DNA from 3 places in the Moritella sp. 24 genome. Region 1 is predicted to be linked to each of the others. Evidence: predicted binding sites of a transcription regulator. Region 1 holds the regulator's gene; each other region holds the start of a gene.
The links. Region 1 encodes ArgR, which controls arginine synthesis, uptake and breakdown. Its sites were predicted from a motif close to ANTGAATANNTATTCANT; they were not measured.
Positions count from the first base shown of each region.

Region 2: the regulator ArgR is predicted to act here: its motif matches at 5,910-5,927, upstream of HWV00_RS01745 (aspartate aminotransferase family protein).
Region 3: the regulator ArgR is predicted to act here: its motif matches at 4,051-4,068, upstream of argC (N-acetyl-gamma-glutamyl-phosphate reductase).

Region 1 covers NZ_CP056123.1:4,239,633-4,248,055, reverse strand. Annotated here, with positions in the region: gene HWV00_RS18940 (efflux RND transporter permease subunit) at 1-1,729, shown strand, start outside; gene HWV00_RS18935 (Fe(3+) ABC transporter substrate-binding protein) at 1,912-2,931, shown strand; gene HWV00_RS18930 (iron ABC transporter permease) at 3,079-4,710, shown strand; gene HWV00_RS18925 (ABC transporter ATP-binding protein) at 4,710-5,765, shown strand; gene argR (transcriptional regulator ArgR) at 5,872-6,333, opposite strand; gene artP (arginine ABC transporter ATP-binding protein ArtP) at 6,657-7,397, shown strand; gene HWV00_RS18910 (transporter substrate-binding domain-containing protein) at 7,455-8,198, shown strand; gene artQ (arginine ABC transporter permease ArtQ) at 8,333-8,423, shown strand, end outside.
Region 2 covers NZ_CP056123.1:376,710-385,132, reverse strand. Annotated here, with positions in the region: gene HWV00_RS01775 (response regulator) at 1-158, opposite strand, end outside; gene panF (sodium/pantothenate symporter) at 377-1,813, opposite strand; gene HWV00_RS01765 (DUF997 family protein) at 1,806-2,000, opposite strand; gene HWV00_RS01760 (cache domain-containing protein) at 2,155-2,739, opposite strand; gene HWV00_RS01755 (OsmC family protein) at 2,980-3,384, opposite strand; gene crp (cAMP-activated global transcriptional regulator CRP) at 3,669-4,310, shown strand; gene HWV00_RS01745 (aspartate aminotransferase family protein) at 4,636-5,856, opposite strand; gene HWV00_RS01740 (aminodeoxychorismate/anthranilate synthase component II) at 6,005-6,586, opposite strand; gene HWV00_RS01735 (ammonium transporter) at 6,768-8,000, opposite strand; gene glnK (P-II family nitrogen regulator) at 8,013-8,351, opposite strand.
Region 3 covers NZ_CP056123.1:4,483,925-4,492,347, reverse strand. Annotated here, with positions in the region: gene ppc (phosphoenolpyruvate carboxylase) at 72-2,702, opposite strand; gene argE (acetylornithine deacetylase) at 2,860-4,008, opposite strand; gene argC (N-acetyl-gamma-glutamyl-phosphate reductase) at 4,251-5,261, shown strand; gene argB (acetylglutamate kinase) at 5,272-6,048, shown strand; gene HWV00_RS20110 (ornithine carbamoyltransferase) at 6,075-6,980, shown strand; gene HWV00_RS20105 (argininosuccinate synthase) at 7,000-8,208, shown strand; gene argH (argininosuccinate lyase) at 8,293-8,423, shown strand, end outside.

The DNA of each region.
Region 1 (8,423 bases):
ATTACCGGCGATTACAGCCAGTATTTTAAGTACTATGATTGCTTTTATTCCTTTACTGTTCTTGCCGGGAAATAGCGGTCAAATGATGTATGTGATCCCGTTGACTGTGATCGTCGCATTATGTTTCTCCTTTATTGATGCACTGTTTTTTATTCCTGCGCATTTACAAAGTGTCTTAGAAAAACGCAAGTCATTAAAGCAAACGAATACCGAAGGCTTTCGCCACATCAATAATGTCATCGCTTGGGCATTAACAAAACGTAAATGGGTATTAAGCCTATCGTTAGTTATCTGCATTGGCCTCGGTAGTTTTTCTTATAAACAATTGAGCTTTTTATTCTTTCCTACTGACGGCGCATATTTAATTGAAGTGGGTGTCGAAACTGACCCTGAATTATCACTTGATGAAGTGTGGTTACGTACACAAAAACTAGAAGCATTATTTGAAAATACCGCTGAAGTGGCTTCTTGGTATGGTGAAATTGGTACGCCGAGTAGTTATTGGGTTATTTCACTAACGCCCGTCAATAGTCGAGAGCGAAATGCCGAGGCTATCGTTGCTGAATGGGAAGAAGCGGGTGAAAAAATTGCAGGGTTAGCACAAATTGAATTTGATATAGATGGTGGTGGCCCACCTGTCGGTCGTCCTGTCGATATTAAAGTGGTGGGTGGTAGTGACCTTGGACGTGACAAGTTAGCCAATGATTTAGTGTCATTTTTGGAACAGTTAGATGGCACCAGTCGTGTTAGCCGTGACTTGCATGATAGTCAGCCTCGTATTGAAGCGCAATTGCAGTATCAATGGCTTAATTATTACGGAATTAGTGCCCAGACGGTGGGTGATTTAATTAAATATGCGGTAGAAGGTGAGCGTATTTCACGTATCTTTAATGGTGAGGAAGAAGTATTTTTCCGTATTAGTTTAGAAGAAAATGATAAAACCCTCGCAGAGTTAAATAATCTGAATGTCAGAGCAAACGACGGTAGTTTAATTCCATTAAGCAAGCTGATTCGTTGGGTCGATACGACCTCTGCATCGCAGATTAGTCACTATAATGGGGAGCGAGTGATCCGTGTTTCATCAGGGGTAGATCCAAAAGTAACAGACCCTATTGCAGTGTTTGATGATGTAACATCTGCGTTTGCTGGTCAGGATTATGAGGGCGCGCGGTTAGTCGCAGCAGGACAAATATTAGAAACTGCTGAAGCGCAGAAAGGTTTTAGTGTTGCGATATTAATGGCGTTTGCTGGGATTAGTCTTTTGTTATTACTCTTGTTTGATCGTGCGACAGAAGCGGTGATGGTATTGACCGTAATTCCGTTTGGTGTCGCGGGTGCATTGTTTATTTTGTTTATTCATAATCAAGTGCTTAGTTTCTTTTCTATTATCGGGATCATCGCTTTAATCGGGATCATGGTAAACAATAGCCTTGTATTGATTTGGCATTTCCGCGCAAAGATGACAGACCTTGACCGCGATAATGTAATGGCATTTATTATTGCCGGAACCCAAAGCCGTGTTAGACCTATTTTGCTGACCACGATAACAACGGTGGTTGGTTTAGTGCCTTTGGCTTATGGTTTAGGTGGGTATGATAATTACATGTCGCCAATGGCTTTGGTTGTCGGTTGGGGTTGTATTATTTCGATGCTCGTTACATTAATCATTATTCCGGCATTATATGGGTATGTTTTAGAATGGAAAATACGCCATAACCGAGAACTGTAATCGCTATAGTAATCGTCATTTTCGTCATAACAGTCCGGTTTTTATTAGCACATAAAAACCGGACTTGCTTCTTGATCTAGATTAAATCTTTGTGATAATTGTTATCATTTAGACTTGTACTAGTTGCGTGATTCTTATAAACTCCATTCCATAATGTAAACAATTCGTATTTAGAGGTAAGGATGAAAAAGGGAATATTTGGTTTATCTGCTTTGGCATTAACAACGTCACTAATGAGCACAACTGCTTTTGCTGGTGAAGAAGTTAATATTTATTCAAATCGCCAAGCAAATCTGCTTAATCCGATCCTTGAACAATACACTAAAGATACTGGTGTGAAGGTGAACATTGTATTTGCGAAGAAAGGACTTGCAGATAGAATGGAACGTGAAGGTCGCTTATCAAAAGCTGATCTATTATTAACAACTGATATCAGCCGTTTAGTTGAAGCTGTTGATAGCGGTGTTACTCAACCTGTATCAAGCGACGTATTAGAAGATAACATTCCAGCGCAATACCGTGACCCAGATGGCGAATGGTTTGCACTAACAACACGTGTACGTAATATCTATACTTCACGTGAAGTTTATGGCGACGTTGCTAACATCACTTACGAAGAACTTGCAGACCCTAAATATAAAGGTCAAATCTGTACACGTTCAGGTAAACACCCATACAACGTAGCACTTATCTCATCAATGATCTCGCATCACGGTGAAGCTGAAGCTAAAGAATGGTTAGAAGGTGTTAAATCTAACCTAGCACGTAAGCCACAAGGTAACGATCGTGCACAAGTTAAAGCGATTAAAGAAGGTGTTTGTACTGTTGCACTAGGTAACAGCTACTACTTAGGTAAAATGTTAAAAGATCCAAAACAAGTTGCTTGGGCTGAATCAGTTAACATTAACTTCCCTAACCAAGAAAACCACGGCGCACACGTAAACGTGTCAGGTATGGTATTAGCTAAATATGCACCGAACAAAGGTAATGCAGTTAAGTTAATGGAATACCTTTCAGGCGCGAAAGCACAAGAAATGTATGCTGAAGTTAACATGGAATACCCAGTTAAAGCGGGTATCAAAGCATCTAAGTTAGTTTCATCTTGGGGTGAGTTCAATGCTGACTACATGCCTGTAGCTGAAATTGCAAAACATCGTAAAGCAGCACTTAGACTACTTGATGAAGTTAAATTCGACTTGTAGAATAGTGTATGCCCCTAAAATACTTAGGGTTAACAGTTGAAGTTGCAACTTAATTGAGTTGTTAACAGACTGCTTTAAAGGTTGGTATAGTTACTTTGTAACTAGCCAACCTTTTCGCGTATCTAGACAGGAGTTGTTTTTCCGTTCATGAATCATAAGTTAGCCTTTTCTTGGCATTCTAGTAGTTGGTTTATTGCGATCATGTTAGCGCTACCTATTGCCGCGTTGTTTTATCAGGCAATTGGCCCCAGTGCAGATGTATTTCAACACCTTGTTGATACCGTTCTTCTCGACTACGTTCAAAATACCCTTATCCTTGTTTTCCTTGTTTGTTTAATCTGTAGTGTTATCGCTTTACCAGCCGCTTGGTTGATAGCCATGTGTGACTTCCCCGGACGAAAAAGCTTACAATGGGCATTAATGTTACCTATGGCAATGCCTGCTTATATCGTTGCTTATATTTATACTGACATGTTTGATTATGCAGGACCTGTTCAAATCGCCTTACGTGGACTGTTTGGGTGGGAGAGTGCGAGTGACTATTGGTTCTTTGATATCCGCACCATTCCGGGTGCTGCCACAGTACTAGCCTTGGTGTTATACCCTTATCTTTACTTGCTAGCACGAACATCATTTCTTGAACAATCAACCAGCCTTATTCAAGCAAGCCGTATGCTAGGTAGCTCTGCATTGTCTAGCTGCATTCGAGTGTCTTTACCTTTGGCTCGTCCTGCTATTGCAGTGGGTTTATCATTAATTGCCATGGAAACGGTTGCAGACTTTGCGACGGTTAATTATTTTGCGGTAAATACCTTAACCACGGCTGTTTATGATACGTGGATTGGTCATGGCAGTTTAACTGCTGCGGCACAATTATCGGTCATGACGTTATCGGTAATTTTGTTATTTGTTGGTTTAGAACGCTTTGCACGTCGTAAGCAGCAAGTATTCCAAAAAAGCATGCTGCACGAGCAAGAAGTGCGTTACCAATTAACGGGTTGCGCTAAGTTGTTTGCAATGGCTTGGTGCTGGGCATTGGTATTTGCTGGTTTCTTATTACCGTTTGTTGTTCTCGTTAATTATGCATGGCATTACTTTGCTGAATCTTGGACTGAAGAGTTTTTTCAATACAGTGCAAATAGCTTAATTCTTGCGGTTGTTGTTGCTGGTTTAGCTGTGGTTTGTGCTGTATTACTCGGGTTATACCGTCGTTTAGTGGGTTCGAAGTACGCGACGATTCCATCGCGTATCAGTACCATGGGTTACGCATTACCTGGTACCGTATTGGCGATTGGTATTATTATTCCACTGACTTCGGCAGACTTTCTCTTAAATGACTTAACTGAATTGCTTTGGGATTGGACTCCTGGTCTTGTCTTTACTGGCACCACATTTGCACTTATTTTTGCTTATCTTATTCGTTTTTCAGCCATTGCAGTCGGCTCTGTTGAAAGCAGTATTGATAAAATATCACCGTCATTAGACATGGTTACTCGTACCTTAGGGCACAGTCCGAACAGTATGATCCGCAAAGTGCATATTCCGTTAATACGTAAAGGTATCTTAGCAGCGTTTTTGTTGGTATTTATTGAGTCAATGAAAGAGTTACCTACGGCCTTGTTGCTCCGTCCATTTAACTATGAAACATTGGCGACGTATGTATTTCAATTTGCCTCTGATGAAATGTTAGAACAAGCCGCATTAGCCGCCATTGTTATTGTATTAGTTGGGTTAATTCCACTTATTTTCTTGAACCGTTCTTTGGAGCAACAGCACTGATGACTACACTTTCTTCTTCTGCATTAACCATTTCAGATCTGCATTGTAGTTATGCTGGTGTCGATATTCTTACTGGACTTGATCTGACATTAGGCAAAAATGAAATACTTTGCTTATTAGGTCCGAGTGGTTGTGGTAAAACGACGACGTTAAAGTTGATTGCTGGGTTGTTACCACCAACACAAGGTAGCATCGAAATTAATGGCAATGTGGTTGATAATGCTAAGTTAAACCTTGCACCAGAAAAGCGTAATGTCGGTATGATCTTTCAGGATTACGCGTTATTTCCTCATTTAACTGTGACTGACAATATCTTGTTTAGCCTGCATAAACAGAGTCAATCTAAGCAAAAAGAAAAGCTCGATTATGTACTTAATTTGGTTAATTTAACCGAGTTTGCTGGTCGTTATCCGCATCAACTATCAGGTGGTCAGCAACAGCGTGTCGCGATTGCACGTGCCTTAGCATGTTCTCCTGAATTGTTATTACTTGATGAACCTTTCTCTAATATTGATAGCCAAGTGCGTCATCATTTGATTGAAGAGATGAGAGGCTTACTTAAGTCACATAACATGAGTGCTATTTTTGTTACGCACAGTAAGGAAGAGGCGTTTGCATTTGCTGATCGTTTGGCTGTCTTCCATCAAGGTAAGATTGAGCAATTAGGGACACCAACGGAGTTATATAATCAACCTGCAACACGCTTTGTGGCTGATTTCTTGGGTAAGGTTAATTATCTAGATGCAGTCGTTGTTGATGAATACAGTGTGGAAACGGCATTAGGTATCATCACTAGCAGTCAGGTGTTATCGCTTACTGTCGGTGAAGAGAAGTTATTAGCATTGCGACCACAGCAACTCAAACTAGCAGCTGTAGAGCAGGGAATTGCAACGATAACGCAACAACAATTCTTAGGCATGACAACCAATGCGACGATTACGTTGACCGATAGCAATACGCTATTATCGGTATCAATGCAGCAGCCGATGACAGTGGGTGATGCTGTGAGTGTGAGGGTTGAAGACCACGCACTTATTTTGTTTGATCGTGACTAATACCGGTCGTTTGTATTAACCGGTATTCTGTTTATATGTTTGGTGACATGAATGATGTCGCCAAACATATTGAATTTATTGCGTCGCTACTCGTTTCTGAACGCGATTAGATATATTCAAATAACTCTTTTACTGCACGATCTACGTCAGTAATTATCGTGGTACTTGTCGGTGTGATAAAGATAGTATCATCACCTGCAATCGTTCCGAGAATACCTTCTGTACGACCTAATGAATCTAATAAACGGGCAATTAACTGTGCCGAGCCTGGGCTGGTTTGGATCACAATCAAACTTTCGTTATGCGTAATATCTAAGACTAATGTTTTTAATTGGCTACTAATCGTCGGTACACCCAACTCTGCTGGCAAGCAATAAACCATTTCATCCTTGGCATTGCGTGTACGTACTGCACCAAATTTACTTAGCATTCGAGATACTTTAGATTGATTCACGCTGTCAAAACCTTGGTCTTTTAGCGCGTCGACAATATCACCTTGTGAGCCAAGGCGTTCTTCTTTCAATAATCCTTTAAATGCTTTTACTAACTGATCTTGTTTTTCGCTCATACTTTTTACCATGTCAGTTGATTCATCTATAATTCAAGCAGCTAATCTTAAATTCAATGTAACTTTATAATGAAACTGTAAGTAATTTTATAGCTTTTTTATAAAGTAAGTCACTAAGTCATTAATGCAATTAGTAAATGAATTAGGTTAGCAGTGAACTGAATAATTATTCATATGATACCAGCAGGGTATAAATTATCTAGCTAATTTGGTTAATTCGGAGTTTTTGCATAAAAACCGAATTAAAGTGAATATTTATGTTGATTTTGAAGTTTATTCGGTTATTATACTCGCATCTAGTGCAATTATATTCAGTTATCGTTATGAGCATCGAACTAAAAAACATCTGTAAATCTTGGGGTCAACTTGATGTATTACAAAACATCGACCTTAAATGTGCAAAAGGCGAGACCTTAGTACTGCTTGGTCCAAGTGGTGCAGGTAAGAGTTCGCTACTGCGTGTACTTAACTTACTTGATACACCTGATAATGGTTCTATCAATATCGCAGGTGAAACATTTGATTTTTCTGCCACACTTAGTGATAAAAAATTAGCTAAGCGTAGTCAGATGCTAAGACAGAAAGTAGGTATGGTATTTCAACAATACAACCTATGGCCACACATGTCTGTGATGGATAACTTAATTGAAGCACCAGTTAAAATTTTAAAGCAAACAAAACAACAAGCTCGTGAAGAGGCCATGAAGATCCTTGAGCAATTACAGCTAGCTGATAAAGCCGATGTATTTCCATTAGCGTTATCAGGTGGTCAGCAACAACGGGTAGCAATTGCACGTGCTTTAATGATGAAACCTGAAGTGTTGTTATTTGATGAACCGACTGCGGCGTTAGATCCAGAGGTAACCAATCAAGTAGCTGAGATTATTAAATCACTCTCAATGACAGGTATCACTCAAGTTGTTGTGACGCACGAAGTGGACTTCGCGCGTAAAGTCGCTAGTCAAGTTTGCTATCTTGAACGCGGTGAAATTGTTGAATTTGGTGGTGCTGAGCACTTCCTGCAGCCACAAACGCCACAATTTACAAATTACTTAAAGCATTAATTTACAAATAGTTTAAAACATTAAATTATTAAAAATATTAGGAATAGGACGACCCAAATGAAAAAATTACTCACTGCATTAATTCTAACTTCAGCTACGGCACAAGTAACAGCCGCAGAACAAATCAAATTTGTAACTGAAGCAACGTACCCTCCATTTGAAATGATGGATGAAAACAATGAATTCCAAGGCTTTGATATTGATATTGCCCGCGCGGTTTGTACTGAATTAAAAGCGGAATGTAGTTTTGCTAACCAATCATTTGATAGTTTGATCCCAAGTTTAAAATTCCGTCGCTATGATGCAGCTATTGCAGCGATGGACGTAACACCAGCACGTAAGAAACAAGTTGATTTCTCTGATATTTATTATGAGAATTCTGCAGTGCTAGTGGCTAAAAAAGGTAAGTATAACGTTGTTTCTGATTTATCAGGTAAAGCGGTTGGTGTACAAAATGGTACGTCTCACCAAGCTTATATGACAGATAACTATGCGGATGAAAAAGTATTATTACTTAACTTCCCATCATACCAAAAAGCGTTTTTAGACCTTAAAAATGGTCGTATTAACGGTGTATTTGCTGACTCAGCTGTTGCTCATGATTGGTTAACTAAACACAGCGGTGGTAACTACGAAACTGTGGGTAAAGCAGTAACGGATGAAAAATACTTTGGTAGTGGCTTTGCAATCGCAGTACGTAAAGATAATGCTGAGTTATTAACTAAATTGAACAAAGGTTTGCAAACGATTAAAGCAAACGGTACTTACGATAAGATTTACGCAAAATACTTTGCTAAATAAGAGATAACAGTGTTTAATCTCGACCTGATTTGTTCCGCTGTATCAGGGCTCAATAGCCAAGTTATTGTGGTCTCGAGATAATTCATTTAAAAGTGCCTCTTGGGGCACTTTTTGTTTTTACGTCCGGAGTTTTTATGGATCTTTTGCAGCTTCAATTATTATTGGATGCAACAAAAATCACCTTAGGCCTTGCACTGACTTCACTATTGGTTGGCTTGGTTCTCG
Region 2 (8,423 bases), 780 kb from region 1:
TCAAACTCATTTTTTGATAATAAATTTAATGCCAAAGGCACATTTTCAGCATAGGTGACGCTGTCACAATCAGAGTAACTTTCAAACGAAATCTTACGCACTAATTGTGTAATTATTTGTACGATCACCTTACTATCTTCAACAATCAGACACCTCATTACAACTCCTTTTGATTGTGACGAATTAGATTAGTATAGGCTTAGGTAAAATAAAAGGTGCGCAGCTTTTAATACTTTACCTCTAAAGTATGAGGTAGTTCACATTTAGATTTAACGCATTATAATTCCCATCATTAACGATATAATTTAGTGCGTTATAAATAATACATATTAATAAAAGCGCAGACTTTAGAAGATAAAGGACTGCGCTTTTACGGTTATGCTTTTTGATTTGTGTAACGTTGTTGGAAACGATGAACGATTAGCATTCCAAACATCGAAATAAATAAAGCTGGAACGATAGGATGAATACCAAACATCGCGGGCTTAAACCATAGCAACAATAAATAACTAACAAGACCAGTTACCATTGCAGAAAGAGCCGCATGACCGGAAACCTGGGGCCAATATAACCCAGCAAGCACAGGCCATAAGAATACCGCCTGTAATGCACCAAAAGCAGCAAGATTAAGCCAAACAATCATTTTCGGTGGTTCAATTGCACAATAAGTTGCAATTAGGGTTATCAATAGCATTGCAACACGTGTTAGCCATACCTGCTTATCTGCCGTCATTGCCGGATAACAACGTACTGCACCATCACGCACAAGGCTTACAGCCGACTGTAATAGCATCGAATCAACAGATGACATTACCGCTGCAATTGGTGCAGCCAGTAATACGCCCGCCCAAAATGGATTAAATAGTCCTGTAATTAACGTAGGCATGATCTCATCAGGTACAGTTAAATCAGGATATAAAGCACGACCTAATACACCCGTTAGATGTGGGATAAGGGTCATTAAGAAACTAATAATTGTTCCCCAAATCATTCCTCGCTTTAACGCATTAGTGTCTTTTACCGCAAGCAAGCGTACTACTGTATGTGGTAAACCTAAGGTACCAAAACAAATAAGCATCCAAAAAGACAACATCATCGGCCAACCAAGCTGACCGTTATTACCTTGTGGGCTTAACAATGTTGGAGACTGTGCGCTGACATCAGCCATAAGCGCCGTTAGACCGCCTTGCGACAATAAAGTGAAAAAGATAACCAGTACACCGACGATCATCAAAATACCTTGGAACGCATCGGTGATCACCACGGCTCTAAATCCACCAGTAAGTGTATAAGCCAGCACTGTGATAACAAATAATCCCAATCCAAGCTCATAACTGATCCCACTAACACCAGAGAATAAACGAGCACCGCCAATAAATTGCACCGAGATCATCGCAATAAAGCCAACAACAAGGCTCACCAACGCTAATTTGGTCAACCAATTATTTTGATAACGCGCATCCAACCATTCGATGAGTGTCGCGTGTTCCGCTTTACGTTGTGCTAATAACTTAGGGCCTAATACACCCAGTGTTAACATCGCAACAGGCACTTGAATCAACGCAAGCCACACCCAACCTAAGCCAATTTTATAAGCAGCACCGGGACCGCCAATAAAGGAACTTGCACTGGTATAAGTAGCAACTAAGGTCAACGCCAATAACGGACCATTAAGAAAACGTCCACCAATAAAAAAGCGTTTAGCTTTGTCTTGATACAGGGCACCCGCTTGCTTCGATTGTCGACTACTCCACCAACGAGTGATCAGTAGGCTAATAATAAGATAGATAAAAATAGGAATAAGATTAGTCATGATAAGTAGATTTAATCATTAAAATAAGAAGGAAAATAAGTAATAAGGGTGCAAACAAACAAGAAAACCAGAACCAGACAGGCAGTCCCCACCAGTTACCTTGTGTTTGTAGTAATAACGGTCCGCTGCACCAGAGAACAAAATAGCTCAATGTGAGCAGCAGCGTTTTTTTTGAAATTGATTGCATAGCTTAGCCTAAAATAAATACCCGCGAAGAGTATAGATAATCATTATCGATAAATAATTCTAATCATATGAATTATTCGACAGATTTAGTATTTTACGCTGAATTATATCGAGATGAAGCCTTACATCCAAATATTGTTTTATTTTCGTGTTTATTAAACGACTAATTCATCAAACGAAATCAATGTATCGCTAATGACCGAATCAATATCATCAATATACACACCTGCGCCATAGGTCCAACCCCAACTAGAAAAATGTTTACTATAAGAGATTTTACGCACGGCTTTACCACCAATGAAAAGGGGAAAACAATAGCTGACAAAAGTGCCATTTTTTAGTTTTTTTGCTTGCTCATGTATTGTTTGATAAGTGAAATTACCATTGGAATCTTGTAGCATTTTAACATTAGCGTTTGAATCATCTACACCGCCTAAAGAGGCTAATAAAGTGTAATCATTATCAAAAACAAAAATATAATTACCATCTAAAAAAGAAAGACGTTGTAATGCTTGCTCTTGTGCATCTTCGAGTGACAGGACTCCTGACTGATAATACAGATCATAGCGCTGAAAAATCGCTTCTGTTTTATCAATAATACTCACCAAACGTGATTTTCTTTCTGCCAACATATCCCCACGCAGCATTGATAAATACCCTAATGCAGCCAGTGCAAGTACTATAAAACTAAATGCAATACATAAGCTAATATGGAAGATAACAGGATAACGACGGTACATTACAGCCTCAATAACATAACGAAATAATTTATTCGCATGCTAACACATAAAAACATAAACGACTGTAAACAATAAGAAAATTAAAGATTAATGTATGAGTTGGATAATATTGGAATATCTATAACGCTATTGTCTAGATTTTCAGCTAGTCATATTACAAAAATGTAATATGTTTAAAAAATAAATTAACGATAAGCATACAGGATCAGCTCACCGTTAATAATTAATCAGCAAAGTAAATTATTTTGCTACAACTTCATAGCTTGACGTTATTTCCGCCGCTTTCTCTAGCATCTTAGCTACAGAGCAATATTTTTCCATCGATAGTTCAACCGCACGCTTTACTTTTTTCTCATTCAGGTCTGTACCAGAAACAATAAAATGTGCATTAATTTTAGTGAAAACACGCGGTGCTTCAGCGGCACGTTCACTCGTCAAATTAACTTCACAACCTAAGATGTTTTGACGTCCCGTTTTTAAAATATCGACAACATCAATAGAGCTACATGCGCCCATTCCCATCAGCACAACTTCCATTGGACTTGCAGCAATACCATCACGATTACCATCCATAAGGATGCCATGACCAGTTTCTGATGTACCCATCAGTTGCATTTCTTCGATCCACTTCACATTTGCTTTCATAAAACACCTAGTTAATGTCTAATTCGAAGGCATTAGACAATATTTAATGCCACTAAGGTAATTAAATACCGTCTCATATCCCAAATATAGTTAAAAGTCACAAATAAACAGCAAGTCAATAATCAAAAAATGATATATTCACGTTAATATTGAGCAGAAATCAACTCAGTTCTTGCTTATTAGTGTTATTGTCTCTTATGCTATCAAGTCAGTAATAATAATAAAATTAAAATATCGCAACACGGACATAAATTGCGATTATAATAACTTACAGAGGAATACCCATGGTTGTTATCGGCAAGCCACAATCTGACCCGACTTTAGAATGGTTTTTATCTCACTGCCATATTCATAAGTACCCTTCAAAAAGTACGCTGATCCATGCTGGAGAAAAAGCGGAAACTTTATATTTTATCGTGAAAGGTTCTGTGGCAGTTCTTATTAAAGATGAAGAAGGTAAGGAGATGATCCTTTCTTATCTAAATCAAGGTGACTTCATGGGTGAACTAGGCCTATTTGAAGACACTGAAGAACCTGTTCGTAGCGCATGGATCCGAGCTAAATCACCATGTGAAGTAGCTGAAATTTCATATAAGAAATTCCGTCAGTTAATCCAAGTTAATCCTGAAATTCTAATGCGTCTATCAGGACAAATGGCTGAACGTCTACAAACTACAAGCCAGAAAGTTGGCGATCTAGCATTCCTAGACGTAACTGGTCGTATTGCACAAACATTATTAAGTTTAGCGAAACAACCTGATGCAATGACTCACCCAGACGGTATGCAAATTAAAATTACTCGTCAAGAAATCGGTCAAATCGTTGGTTGTTCACGTGAAACTGTTGGCCGTATTTTGAAGATGCTTGAAGAGCAAGAGCTTATTTCAGCTCACGGTAAAACGATTGTTGTATTTGGCACTCGCTAATCCAACTCGTTTACTAAGATAATAAAACGACGTCTGATATGTGATAAACAAATCAGACGTCGTTTTCGTTTATCGCTCTATATAAACACCGCCACACAGATATTATATTACCGACACATATATCAACATTAAATCACTATAAAGCCTAACAAGGTATGTTATAGGCGTACTCAGGCTATAATATTAGTCAACCCAAGCTTCAGCGCTCTCAATAGTCCGACTAATATACGATAACCCGTATTGAATAAACCACAACATCAAAACCAATGGCGCTATTTACAGAGTTAATTCGCCTTATAGCACGCGATTTAAAATCATACTGGAATTAAACTGATAGCCACTTTTTGATAGCAAGATTAAGTTTTTCCATACCAGCAGAAATATCTTCTTCAGGAATATTTAAAGCAGGTGTAAAACGTAATACATTCGCGCCAGCCACTAATATTAGCAACCCTTCTTCAGCCGCCTTATTCATAATCGTAATGGCCTGACCTTGATATTTTTCAGTTAGCTCAGCACCTAACAGTAAACCTTCACCACGGATATCCGAGAAAATAGCATATTGCTCATTAAGCTGCCCTAATGCATTTCTGAATATGATTGATTTAGCCTTAACCCCAGCTAAGAAAGCATGGTCATTAACAGTATCAACAACAACTTCAGCAATACTGCAAGCAAGTGGATTACCACCATACGTACTACCATGTGTACCAACACTAAAACTATTTGCAATATCCGTTGTCGTTAACATCGCGGCAATAGGGAAACCGGCACCGAGGCCTTTCGCTGACGTTAAAATATCTGGCTTGATATCGGTATGCTGATAAGCATAAAAACTCCCCGTACGCCCCACGCCAGTCTGTACTTCATCAAATATTAACAGCGCATTATATTTATCACACAGAGCACGAACAGCAATTAAGAACTGTTGGTTAGAAGAGTTAATCCCTCCCTCCCCCTGTAAAGGTTCCATCATTACTGCACATGTTTTATCGCTAATTAATGCTTCAAATGCGCTAAGGTCATTAAAATCGATGTGTTCAATAGCACCAGGCTTAGGACCAAAACCGTCAGAGTAGGTCGCTTGTCCGCCTACCGTCACAGTAAAGAATGTACGGCCATGGAAGCCCTTGTTAAACGCGATAATCTGATCTTTACCTTCACCAAATTTATTTAATGCATAACGACGCGCTAATTTTAGTGCAGCTTCATTTGCTTCGGCACCTGAGTTTGCAAAAAAAACCTTATCAGCAAAAGTTGAATTAACCAGTTTTGTCGCAAGCCTTAATGCAGGCTCATTTGTCAGTAAATTACTCACGTGCCATAATTTTTGACTTTGTTTTTGCAGAGTATCAACTAAAGGAGGGTAACAATGACCTAAACAGCTAACAGCAATACCTGCAGCAAAATCAATGTATTCTTTATCATCTTGATCCCAAACTCGTGAGCCTTGACCTCGAACAGGGATCATTGCTGCTGGTGCGTAGTTCGGAACCATTACATTATCAAAATCTTCCCGAGTAACACCTGTTACGTTATTGGCCATATCCCTTCCCTCTTAATAAATATCAATATCTAAATATATCAACCCATCACCCTGATGAATATATATTCAATAATTATAAATAATAAGTCACAGGTCAAGTCCTATATGTAATAACGTAGCAGAAACGTTAGTAATTTTTGAAATAGGGTTAATTTCCTAGGAGAAAATTATTTAATAAATCTTTCCCTTGCTCGGTTAAAATACTCTCAGGATGGAACTGTACACCTTCTAGCGCAAGAGACTTATGCTTGAATGCCATGATTTCCTCAAATTCACCATTACAATCTTCCGTCCAAGCTGTAATTTCAAACTCGTCATTTAATGTTGGAGCTTCAACAATTAAAGAATGATAGCGCGTCACTGTTAAAGGGTTATTTAATCCAGAAAAAACGCCTTTACCTACATGCTGTATTTGAGATGTTTTACCGTGCATCACTTTTTTAGCTTTTACCACATTTGCCCCAAATACTTGCGCAATCGACTGATGACCAAGGCAAACACCTAAAATTGGTATTTTCCCTGAAAATTGTTCGATAACAGATAGTGAAATACCGGCATCGTTTGGCGTGCAAGGTCCAGGTGAAATAACTAGGTAATCAGGTGAAAGTGCAGATATTTGCTCCAGTGAAATGTCGTCATTACGTTTAACGATAACCTCTTGGCCAAGTTCTGAGAAATATTGAAATAAATTAAACGTAAAACTATCGTAATTATCGATAATAAGTAACATGAAAGATTAAAATTCTAATGAGGAAACTGAGTAAATAATATCATAGCTAGAAATTGGTTTCTAATAGAGTAGCGTCGTAATATCGCTACACCAATTTCATATTATTTATATTTTGTAGAAACAAACAAAAAGCTCAGCAAATGCTGAGCTTTTATTATTTAATCACTAATGTGAAATATATTTATTTAACTGATACAAACTCAGGGTAAGCATCAATACCACAATCAGCCATATCCATACCAGTGATCTCTTCTTCTTCACTAACACGAATGCCCATTGTTGCTTTCAATACAGCCCACACTAAGATACTTGCCGCAAATACCCATGCAAAGATAATAGCTGCACCATATAACTGAGCACCAAATGTTGCATCGCCATTACTAAATGGAACAACCATTAGACCAAATAGACCACACACACCATGAACAGAGATAGCACCTACTGGATCATCGATTTTAGCTTTATCCAATGCAACGATACTGAACACAACTAATACACCGCCTAAACCACCTAATAATGTTGCAAATGCCGGTGCAGGGCTAAGCGGGTCAGCAGTAATCGTTACCAGACCAGCTAACGCGCCATTAAGCACCATTGTTAAGTCTGCTTTACCCCACATAATTTTAGTGATAAGTAATGCGGCAACAGCACCTGCAGCTGCTGCTGCGTTTGTATTTAGGAAAATTTGACCAACAGCCGTTGCATTTTCAGCATCTGATAATAACAGCTGTGAACCACCATTAAAGCCAAACCAACCCATCCATAAGATAAATGCACCTAATGTTGCTAATGGCATATTTGAACCTGGAATTGGATAAATCTCACCATTTTTACCATATTTACCCTTACGAGCACCCAGTAAAAGTACCGCAGCTAATGCAGCAGCTGCACCGGCCATGTGAACAATACCCGAACCCGCGAAATCAGAGAAACCAGCTTCAGATAAGAAACCACCACCCCAAGTCCAATAACCTTCAATCGGATAAATAACACCTGTTAAAACAACAGTGAAAGCAAGGAAAGCCCATAATTTCATACGTTCAGCAACCGCACCAGATACAATAGACATTGCAGTCGCAACAAATACTACCTGGAAGAAGAAATCTGATTCTAATGAATGATCAGCGCCTTCAGATTGTGTACCAATTAAAGAACCAAATGATGGGATGATACCGCCTTCTGCGTTATCCACATACATGATATTGTAACCAACTAATAAAAACATGATACATGCGATTGAATAAAGCACGACGTTTTTCGTTAGAATTTCAGTTGTATTTTTAGATCGAACCAGACCTGCTTCTAGCATAGCAAAACCAGCTGCCATCCACATGACAAGTACACCTGACATTAAAAAATAAAAAGTATCGAGTGCGAAACGCAACTCAGTAACTGTAGTTGTTAGCTCTTGCATAATTTATTTCCCTTAAATTGCTTCTGAGTCCATTTCGCCCGTACGAATACGCACAACTTGTTTTAAATCGTAAACAAAAATCTTACCATCACCAATTTTCCCGGTATAAGCAGCACTATTAATAGCTTCAATGAGGCGATCAACATTTTCGCTCTGCGTTGCAATTTCTAACTTAACTTTAGGTAAGAAATCAACTTGATATTCTGCACCGCGATATAATTCGGTATGTCCCTTCTGACGACCAAAGCCTTTTACTTCAGTAACTGTTAATCCTTCAACACCGATATCTGCGACTGCTTCACGAACATCATCGAGTTTAAATGGTTTAATGATTGCGCTTATTAGCTTCATAAATAGCTCCTTGCCTGAGTATATTGAATAACTATATGATTAAACTTAATTCAACCTCCGTGCCAACAATTT
Region 3 (8,423 bases), 240 kb from region 1:
AATCAAAAATGCCGACATGATGTCGGCATTTTATTATCTACTCATTAGCTGATAACTAACGAAGCTAAAAGTTAACCTGTGTTACGCATACCAGCAGCAACACCTGCGATACTCACCATTAAGGCTTGCTCGATATCCGGATTCACTTCTTCACTGCTACGCGCACGGCTTAACAGCTCTGCTTGTAGAATGTTAAGAGGATCGGTATACGGGTTACGTAGTTCGATTGATTTTTTGCTCCAAGGTTGAGCATCCAATAGCTGAGTTTCAGGTGTTAAACTGACAATTAGCTCTGTTGCGAGGGCTAAACTTGCGCGTAGTTCTTTACCTAAATGCCATAAGTCTTCAGTAACGAGGCATTGGTCATAATATTCAGCTAACCATGCATCTGCTTTCAAAAATACCATTTCGAACATTTCTAAACGGGTATTAAAGAACGGCCATTGTTGTTGCATTTCTTGCAGTGTTTCACGCTGACCTGACTCAAGCATGTTTTTAAACGCAGCAGTACAACCTAACCAAGCTGGTAGCATTAAGCGGTTTTGAGTCCACGCAAAGATCCAAGGGATAGCACGTAAGCTTTCTACGCCACCGTTTGGTTTACGTTTTGCTGGACGACTGCCTAATGGTAGTTTACCTAATTCTAGTTCTGGTGTAGCAGAACGGAAGTAAGGAACGAACTTCTCATGGCCTTGGATATATGAACGGTATTCTTCACATGAATCCGCAGACATTTGATCCATTGCGTCACGCCAAGCTTGTTCTGGTGCTGGCGGCGGTAATAAGTTCGCTTCTAGAATAGCGCTGGTGTAGAGGTTTAAGCTTTGTTCTGCTACATCTGCAAGACCAAACTTAAAGCGGATCATTTCACCTTGTTCTGTTACACGTAATCCACCTTTCAGTGAACCTGGAGGCTGCGATAATAACGCGGCATGTGCAGGTGCACCACCACGACCGATGCTACCGCCACGACCATGGAATAACGTTAGTTTGATTTCTTCTTCTTCGCAGATATTAACTAAGGCTTCTTGAGAACGATATTGTGCCCATGATGCCGCAATTACACCGGCATCTTTAGCCGAATCAGAATAACCGATCATGATGTATTGATGGCCATTGATGTAGTTTTTATACCAATCAATCGCAAGTAAACTTGCTGTTACTGTTCCTGCATTATTCAGATCATCTAAGGTCTCGAATAAAGGCGCTACAGGTAAACGGAATGGGCAGCCTGTCTCTTTTAATAGCAGTTGCACAGCTAATACATCTGAGGCTTTACGTGCCATTGAGATGATGTAAATCCCTAATGCTTCCGGATCTTGTTTTGCGACAGTGCGGCAAGTATCAAGTACTTCTTTTACATCTGCCGACGGTTGCCAGCAAAGTGGAATCAATGGGCGTTTATTATTTAGCTCTTGTAATAGGAACGCTTGTTTGTCTTGTTCGCTCCATTGCGCATAATCACCCAGACCAAGATAGCGAGTTACTTCTGCTATCACGTCTGTGTGACGATCACTGTCTTGGCGAATATCAAGTTTTACTAAGCTAACACCGAAACATTCAACGCGGCGAATTGTATCTAATAATGCACCTTTAGCAATCACACCCATACCACAAGCGTGTAGTGAGTTATAACAAGCTAATAACGGTTGGCGTAGTTGTTCTGTTGTCGTGATGATGTCACGACTTTCAGTTTGCTCACCTTTTAATTGTGCAGTTAGGTTTGCTAATGTTTCTGTTAGTTCGCTGCGTAATGGTTTTAGTAATACACGGTATGGTTCATGACTTTCACCGACTAAAGCACGTAATGTGTCGTCGCAATCGTTCATGGATAATTCACTTGTTAGATGTTTTACATCTTTCAAGAATAAGTGAATTGCCATCCAGCGACTTGTTAGCATTACTTCTTCAGTTACTGTCGACGTTACAAATGGGTTACCGTCACGGTCTCCACCCATCCAAGACGTAAACTTAACTGGCGCAGCATCGATAGGTAACTGATAATCTAAACGGTCTTGTAAGCGTTTATCAAGACTGCGTAAGAAATTTGGTACCGCATCCCATAATGAATTTTCGACAACCGCAAAGCCCCATTTGGCTTCATCGACTGGAGTAGGGCGTACAGTTCTGATCTCATTGGTATGCCAAGCTTGGGATACTAGCTGCTCAATACGCGTCATGAATACATCGCGCTCGTTGCTGCTTAGTTCAGTTAGTTCTAACTGGCTTAGGCATTTATTAATTGCACCATGTTTGTGAATCAGTGTTCGACGTGTAATTTCGGTCGGATGCGCAGTCAGTACTAAATCGATATTTAGATTTTGTATTGCAGATAATACGTCTGCTTTGCTGATCTCTGAGTTATTTAGCTTGGCAAATAATTCATCGATAGAATCTGGCACACAGGTGTTCTCTGCACAATTACGTGATGTTGTGTGGAACTGCTCTGCGATATTTGCAAGATTTAAGAATTGGCTAAACGCACGCGCTACTGGTAATAGCTCATCATCAGAGAGACTACGTAGTACGGTGAGTAATTCTGCACGGTCTTTATCGCTACCCGCACGAGATGATTTAGCTAGTTGGCGAATGGTTTCAATCTTATCTAAGAACTCTTCTCCAAGATGATCCTTGATTGTATTCCCTAGTACTTGGCCCAATAAGCCGACATTACTTCGTAACGCTGCATATTTATCTGACATACATAATCCTTTAATTCAGTGATGTAATACGGCAACAACTATTATCGTTATGTATGTAAAATAACTATATTTAGTGACATTCGTCAATTAAATCGTGCAAATAATGCCATTAATTGTGATATCAGGTGTAATTTTACTACATATCGATAATTCTCAGTTAGTTTTTACATGCTTGCTCTATTAATTTTTGAATAATCTCCTGTGTGGGTTTAACTTCGGATAGGTCTAAATACTCATCAGGTTGATGGGCTTGATTAATACTTCCGGGGCCCATCACAATGGTGTCACAGCCAAGTTGTTGAATAAAAGGTGCTTCAGTACAGTAATTCACAGGAATAACGCTTTCGCCTGTGAGCTTTTCTGCCAATTTGATTAATGCTGAGTCTGTATCACAGGCATAAGCTGGAATGGGTTCATGCAGATGATAAACATCAACAGCGCCTGGCCATTGTTTTAGAATCGGTAACAGTGCTTGATTCAATAGCATGAACAGTTCGTCGGGGCTGACACCTGGAATCGGACGCATGTCGATGTGTAATTCACAGCTTCCGCAGATTCGATTTGGGCTATCGCCACCATGCACATGACCAAAATTAAGTGTTGGTTGTGGAATAACAAAGTGATCGCAGGCGTATTGTTCTTTTAATTTACGCTGTAGCTTTAATAACTGCCCTGTTACTTGATGCATTATTTCAATGGCATTGATGCCGTTAGCCGGATCTGAAGAGTGGCCACTACGTCCTGTAATTCGTATTGCTTCTGACATATGTCCTTTATGCATAAATACCGGAACCATACCTGTCGGCTCGCCAATAACGGCATAGTCAGGGCGAAAACTCTGCGCTGCTGCAATCGCTCTAGCACCTGCCATTGTCGTTTCTTCATCCGCAGTTGCGAGAATACGTAACGGTTTATCTAACTTTGTTAAATCAATGTTTTTACACGCTTCTAATACAAAGGCAAAAAAACCTTTCATATCAATCGTGCCTAAGCCATACCATTTATTGTCTTTTTCGGTTAATTGAAACGGATCTTTGGTCCATAAACCTTCATCAAAAGGGACTGTATCTGTGTGCCCTGCCAGTAATAATCCCCCGTCTCCTTGGCCATAGGTTGCGACTAGATTAAATTTACCATTGGTTTCAGGTACGCTAGTGATATTAATGCTAAAACCAAGTTCAGCAAACCAGCCTGCAAGTAGCTCAATTACGGGTTTGTTACTAATATCTAACTCTTTTTCAAGCGAGCTGATTGATGGTGTCAGGATCAGTGATTTATAAAGTTCGGTAAATTGAGGTAGTTGCATATTACGTTCCTGTAATGAGTTCTTGTTTTTTTATGCATTAAAGTTGCATAAAAATGTAATCTGTTTTATTCTTGAATCATCCTTACTTTACAACGTATGGGTTAGATAATGAATCGTTTTTCATGGTTTCGACGAGACAGTATTTAAAATGCATTGATGTCACTTAATTTGATTAGGTGAGTGCAATCGGAAAGGGCTAAATTGCCCATCGTTTTACAATTTAGCAAACACGGAAGTCAAACATGTTAAAAACAATTTTAGTCGGTGCTACCGGGTATACCGGTGCTGAACTAGCCCATTACATAACGAAACATCCAGAGCTAGAATTATCTGGTCTGTATGTTTCAGAAAACAGTTTAGATGCAGGAAAGTCATTTTCTTCTTTATATGGTCATTTATTAGGTGTCGTTGATCAAACGATTGAACCGTTAGCTGCAAGTAATATTAAAAACATTTGTCATGACGTTGATATTGTCGTGTTAGCAACTGCACATGAAGTAAGTCATGACATTGCCGCTGAGTTTTTAGCGCAGGATGCTGTGGTATTTGATTTGTCGGGTGCATTTAGAGTGAATGACCCTGCTTTTTATGAACAATATTACGGATTTAAGCATAGCTTTAATAAAGAATTGAAGAGTGCTGTGTATGGTTTGGCTGAATGGGCGAGTGCCGATATTGCTGAAGCTAATTTAATTGCGGTACCGGGTTGTTACCCAACTGCCTCATTGTCTGCATTAAAGCCGCTTGCACAACATAACCTTATTGCTGAAAACCAAAAACCAATTATCAACGCTGTCAGTGGCGTGAGTGGCGCTGGTCGTAAAGCAGCATTAGGTTCAGCATTTTGCGAAGTGAGCCATGCACCTTATGCGGTATTCAATCACCGTCATCAACCAGAAATCAGCACGCATTTAGGTCATGAAGTTATCTTTACACCTCATTTAGGCTGTTTTAAGCGTGGTATCTTGGCAACGATTAACGTCAAACTGGCTGCGGGTGTAACACCTGAACAAGTGACAGCGGCGTATCAAGATGCATATCAAGATCAACCTATGGTGCGGTTGTTACCAAGTGGCTGGCCAAGTATTCAAGCTGTAGAGAAAACTGCGTATTGTGATTTAGCATGGCAGCAGCAAGGACAAGACCTTATTGTTGTGTCTGCGATTGATAACTTATTAAAGGGCGCAGCAGCACAAGCAATGCAGTGTATTAATATCCGTTTTGGTTTTGCCATGACAACGTCATTAGTATAGGGATATGAACATGACAACACCTTTAGTATTAAAGCTTGGCGGCGCATTACTTGAAAACGAAGCGGCGCTAGCACAATTATTTACGGCATTGAGTGACTATAAGTCAACAGTATCGCGTCCACTTATTCTTGTTCATGGCGGTGGTTGCTTTGTTGATGATTTATTAGCAAAGATGAATATTGTGAGTGAAAAGAAAAACGGTTTACGTATTACACCTGAGAGTGACATTGGTTATATCACGGGTGCATTAGCGGGTACTGCAAATAAAGTATTAATGGCACAAGGCATAAAGCTTGGTTTTAATGTTGTTGGTCTGAGCCTCGCTGATGGTGGCATTTCAACTGTCACACAATCGACAGCTGGTCTTGGTGCTGTTGGTGAATGTGAAGCGGGTGACCCAGCATTATTAACAGCATTACTGAACGGTAGCTTCTTACCTATCATTAGTTCTATTGGTATTGATGCACAAGGACAGTTATTAAATGTAAATGCGGATCAAGCTGCAACGGCAATTTGTGAGACATTGGATGCAGATCTTGTCATGTTGTCAGATGTAGCTGGTATTTTAGATGCTGACATGCAGTTAATTCCAGAAATGAATAGCAGTTATGCTAATGAACTTATTTCTGCGGGTGTGATTAATGGCGGTATGGAAGTGAAAGTGAAAGCGGCATTAAAAGCAGCAGCATCCCTAAATCGCGATATTAAATTAGCGAGTTGGAAAGTGCCAGAGCGGTTAGTGGCATTATTAAATGGTGAAGTAGAGGGAACGAAAGTTTCTAGCTAATATTGATCAGTTAACGGAGTTCGATCATGGAAAATTTATTATCAGTTAAAGATTTAAGTAAACAACAGATCCTTGACTTATTAGCACTGGCTAAAAAAGTGAAAGCAAATCCAGCGGATTATTCACAGGCTTTAGCGGGTAAAAGTATCGTTACCATTTATGAAAAACAGTCACTACGAACACGCGTAACATTTGATATTGGTATTCATAAGTTAGGTGGGCATGCGGTTTACCTTGATTCACAAAACGGTGCGATTGGTGAACGTGAAACGGTAAAGGACTTTGCTGCGAACATTTCACGTTGGGCTGACGCTATCGTTGCTCGTGTGATGAACCATAAGACCCTTGAAGGTTTAGTTGAACATGGTTCAGTGCCAGTCGTTAACTCTTTATGTGATTTATACCATCCTTGTCAGGCATTAGCTGATTTCTTAACGATTTCGGAACACTATGAAGATGTTTCGAAAGTAAAATTAGCTTACGTTGGTGAAGGTAATAACGTGACTCATTCACTTATGCTGACTGGCGCTATCTTAGGCGCAGAAGTCACCGCTGTATCTCCAAGAGGTTGTAGTCCTGACGCTCAAATTGTTAAGCAGGCTATGGAGTTAGCTGAAATAAGTGGTGGTAAGATAAATGTAACAGATAACCTTGATGACATAGTTGATTATGATGTTATTTATGGTGATACTTGGGTATCAATGGGTGATGATACGCCATTGGCTCAAGTAAAAGAAAAATACATGCCGTATCAGATTAACCAAGAGTTGTTGATACGCACAGGAATCAAACATGTATTGCATTGTCAGCCGGCTCATCGTGAGTTAGAGATAACATCGGAAGTGATGGATGGCGAACAGTCGCTGATCTTTGATCAAGCCGAAAATAGAATGCATGCCCAAAATGCAGTTTTACTGACATTGCTGAAGTAACATATTAAGGAAAATGAAAATGACACAAACAGTTAAGAAAGTAGTAGTAGCGTATTCTGGAGGTCTAGATACTTCAGTTATTTTACCTTGGTTACAAGAAAACTATGACAATTGCGAAATTGTTGCGTTTGTTGCCGATGTAGGTCAGGGTGCTGAAGAGCTGGAAGGTATTGAAGCCAAAGCATTAGCGTCAGGTGCATCTGAGTGTTACGTGGTTGATCTTAAAGATGAGCTTGTTGCTAACTACATTTACCCAACGCTTAAAACAGGCGCTGTTTATGAAGGTACTTATCTATTAGGTACATCGATGGCACGTCCAATCATTGCGAAAGCGCAAGTTGAAGTGGCGCGTAAAGTTGGTGCTGATGCACTTTGTCATGGTTGTACAGGTAAAGGTAATGATCAAATTCGTTTTGAATCTTGCTTTGCAGCCCTTGCTCCAGAGCTAACGGTTATTGCACCTTGGCGTATCTGGGACTTAACAAGTCGTGAATCGCTACTTGAATACTTAGCTGAGCGTGATATTCCAACGGCTGCATCTGCGACTAAAATTTATAGTCGTGACGCAAATGCTTGGCACATTTCTCATGAAGGTGGCGAGTTAGAAGATCCGTGGAACCAACCAACAAAACAAGTTTGGACTATGACTGTCGATCCAATCGACGCACCAAATGAACCTGAATTTTTGACATTATCAGTTGTTAAAGGTGAGATCACTGCAGTTAACGGTGAAGCAATGTCTCCTTACCAAACGTTGATGTATCTAAACGAAAAAGCCGCTGCACATGGTGTAGGTCGTGTTGATATTGTAGAAAACCGTTTAGTAGGTATGAAATCACGTGGTTGTTACGAAACTCCAGGTGGAACGGTAATGGTTGAAGCATTACGTGGTATCGAAGAGTTAGTGTTAGATAAAACGACGCGTAAATGGAAGCAAACTGTTGCTGCTGAATTTTCTCATCTTGTTTATGACGGTCGTTGGTTTACACCACTATGTGCATCATTGCTTGCCGCTGCTGGTACATTAGCAGAAGAGATGAACGGTGAAGTAATCGTTAAGATGTATAAAGGTTCGGTACAAGCAGTACAGAAAAAATCACCAAACAGTCTTTATAGTGAAGAGTTTGCTACATTTGGTGATGATAATGTTTATGACCAAAGTCATGCGGAAGGTTTCATCCGCTTATATTCGTTGTCTAGCCGTATTAAAGCTTTAGCAACTAAGTAACGCTATTTGAGGGTGCGGATACACCCTCTACTTCGAATATATGTACTTCCAATATAAAAATATAGAAAGAATAAGGATGTAACCATGGCACTATGGGGCGGTAGATTCAGTCAAGCAGCTGATGCAAGATTCAAAACATTTAATGATTCACTGCGGTTTGACTATCGTTTAGCTGAACAAGACATCACGGGTTCTGTGGCATGGTCAAAAGCGTT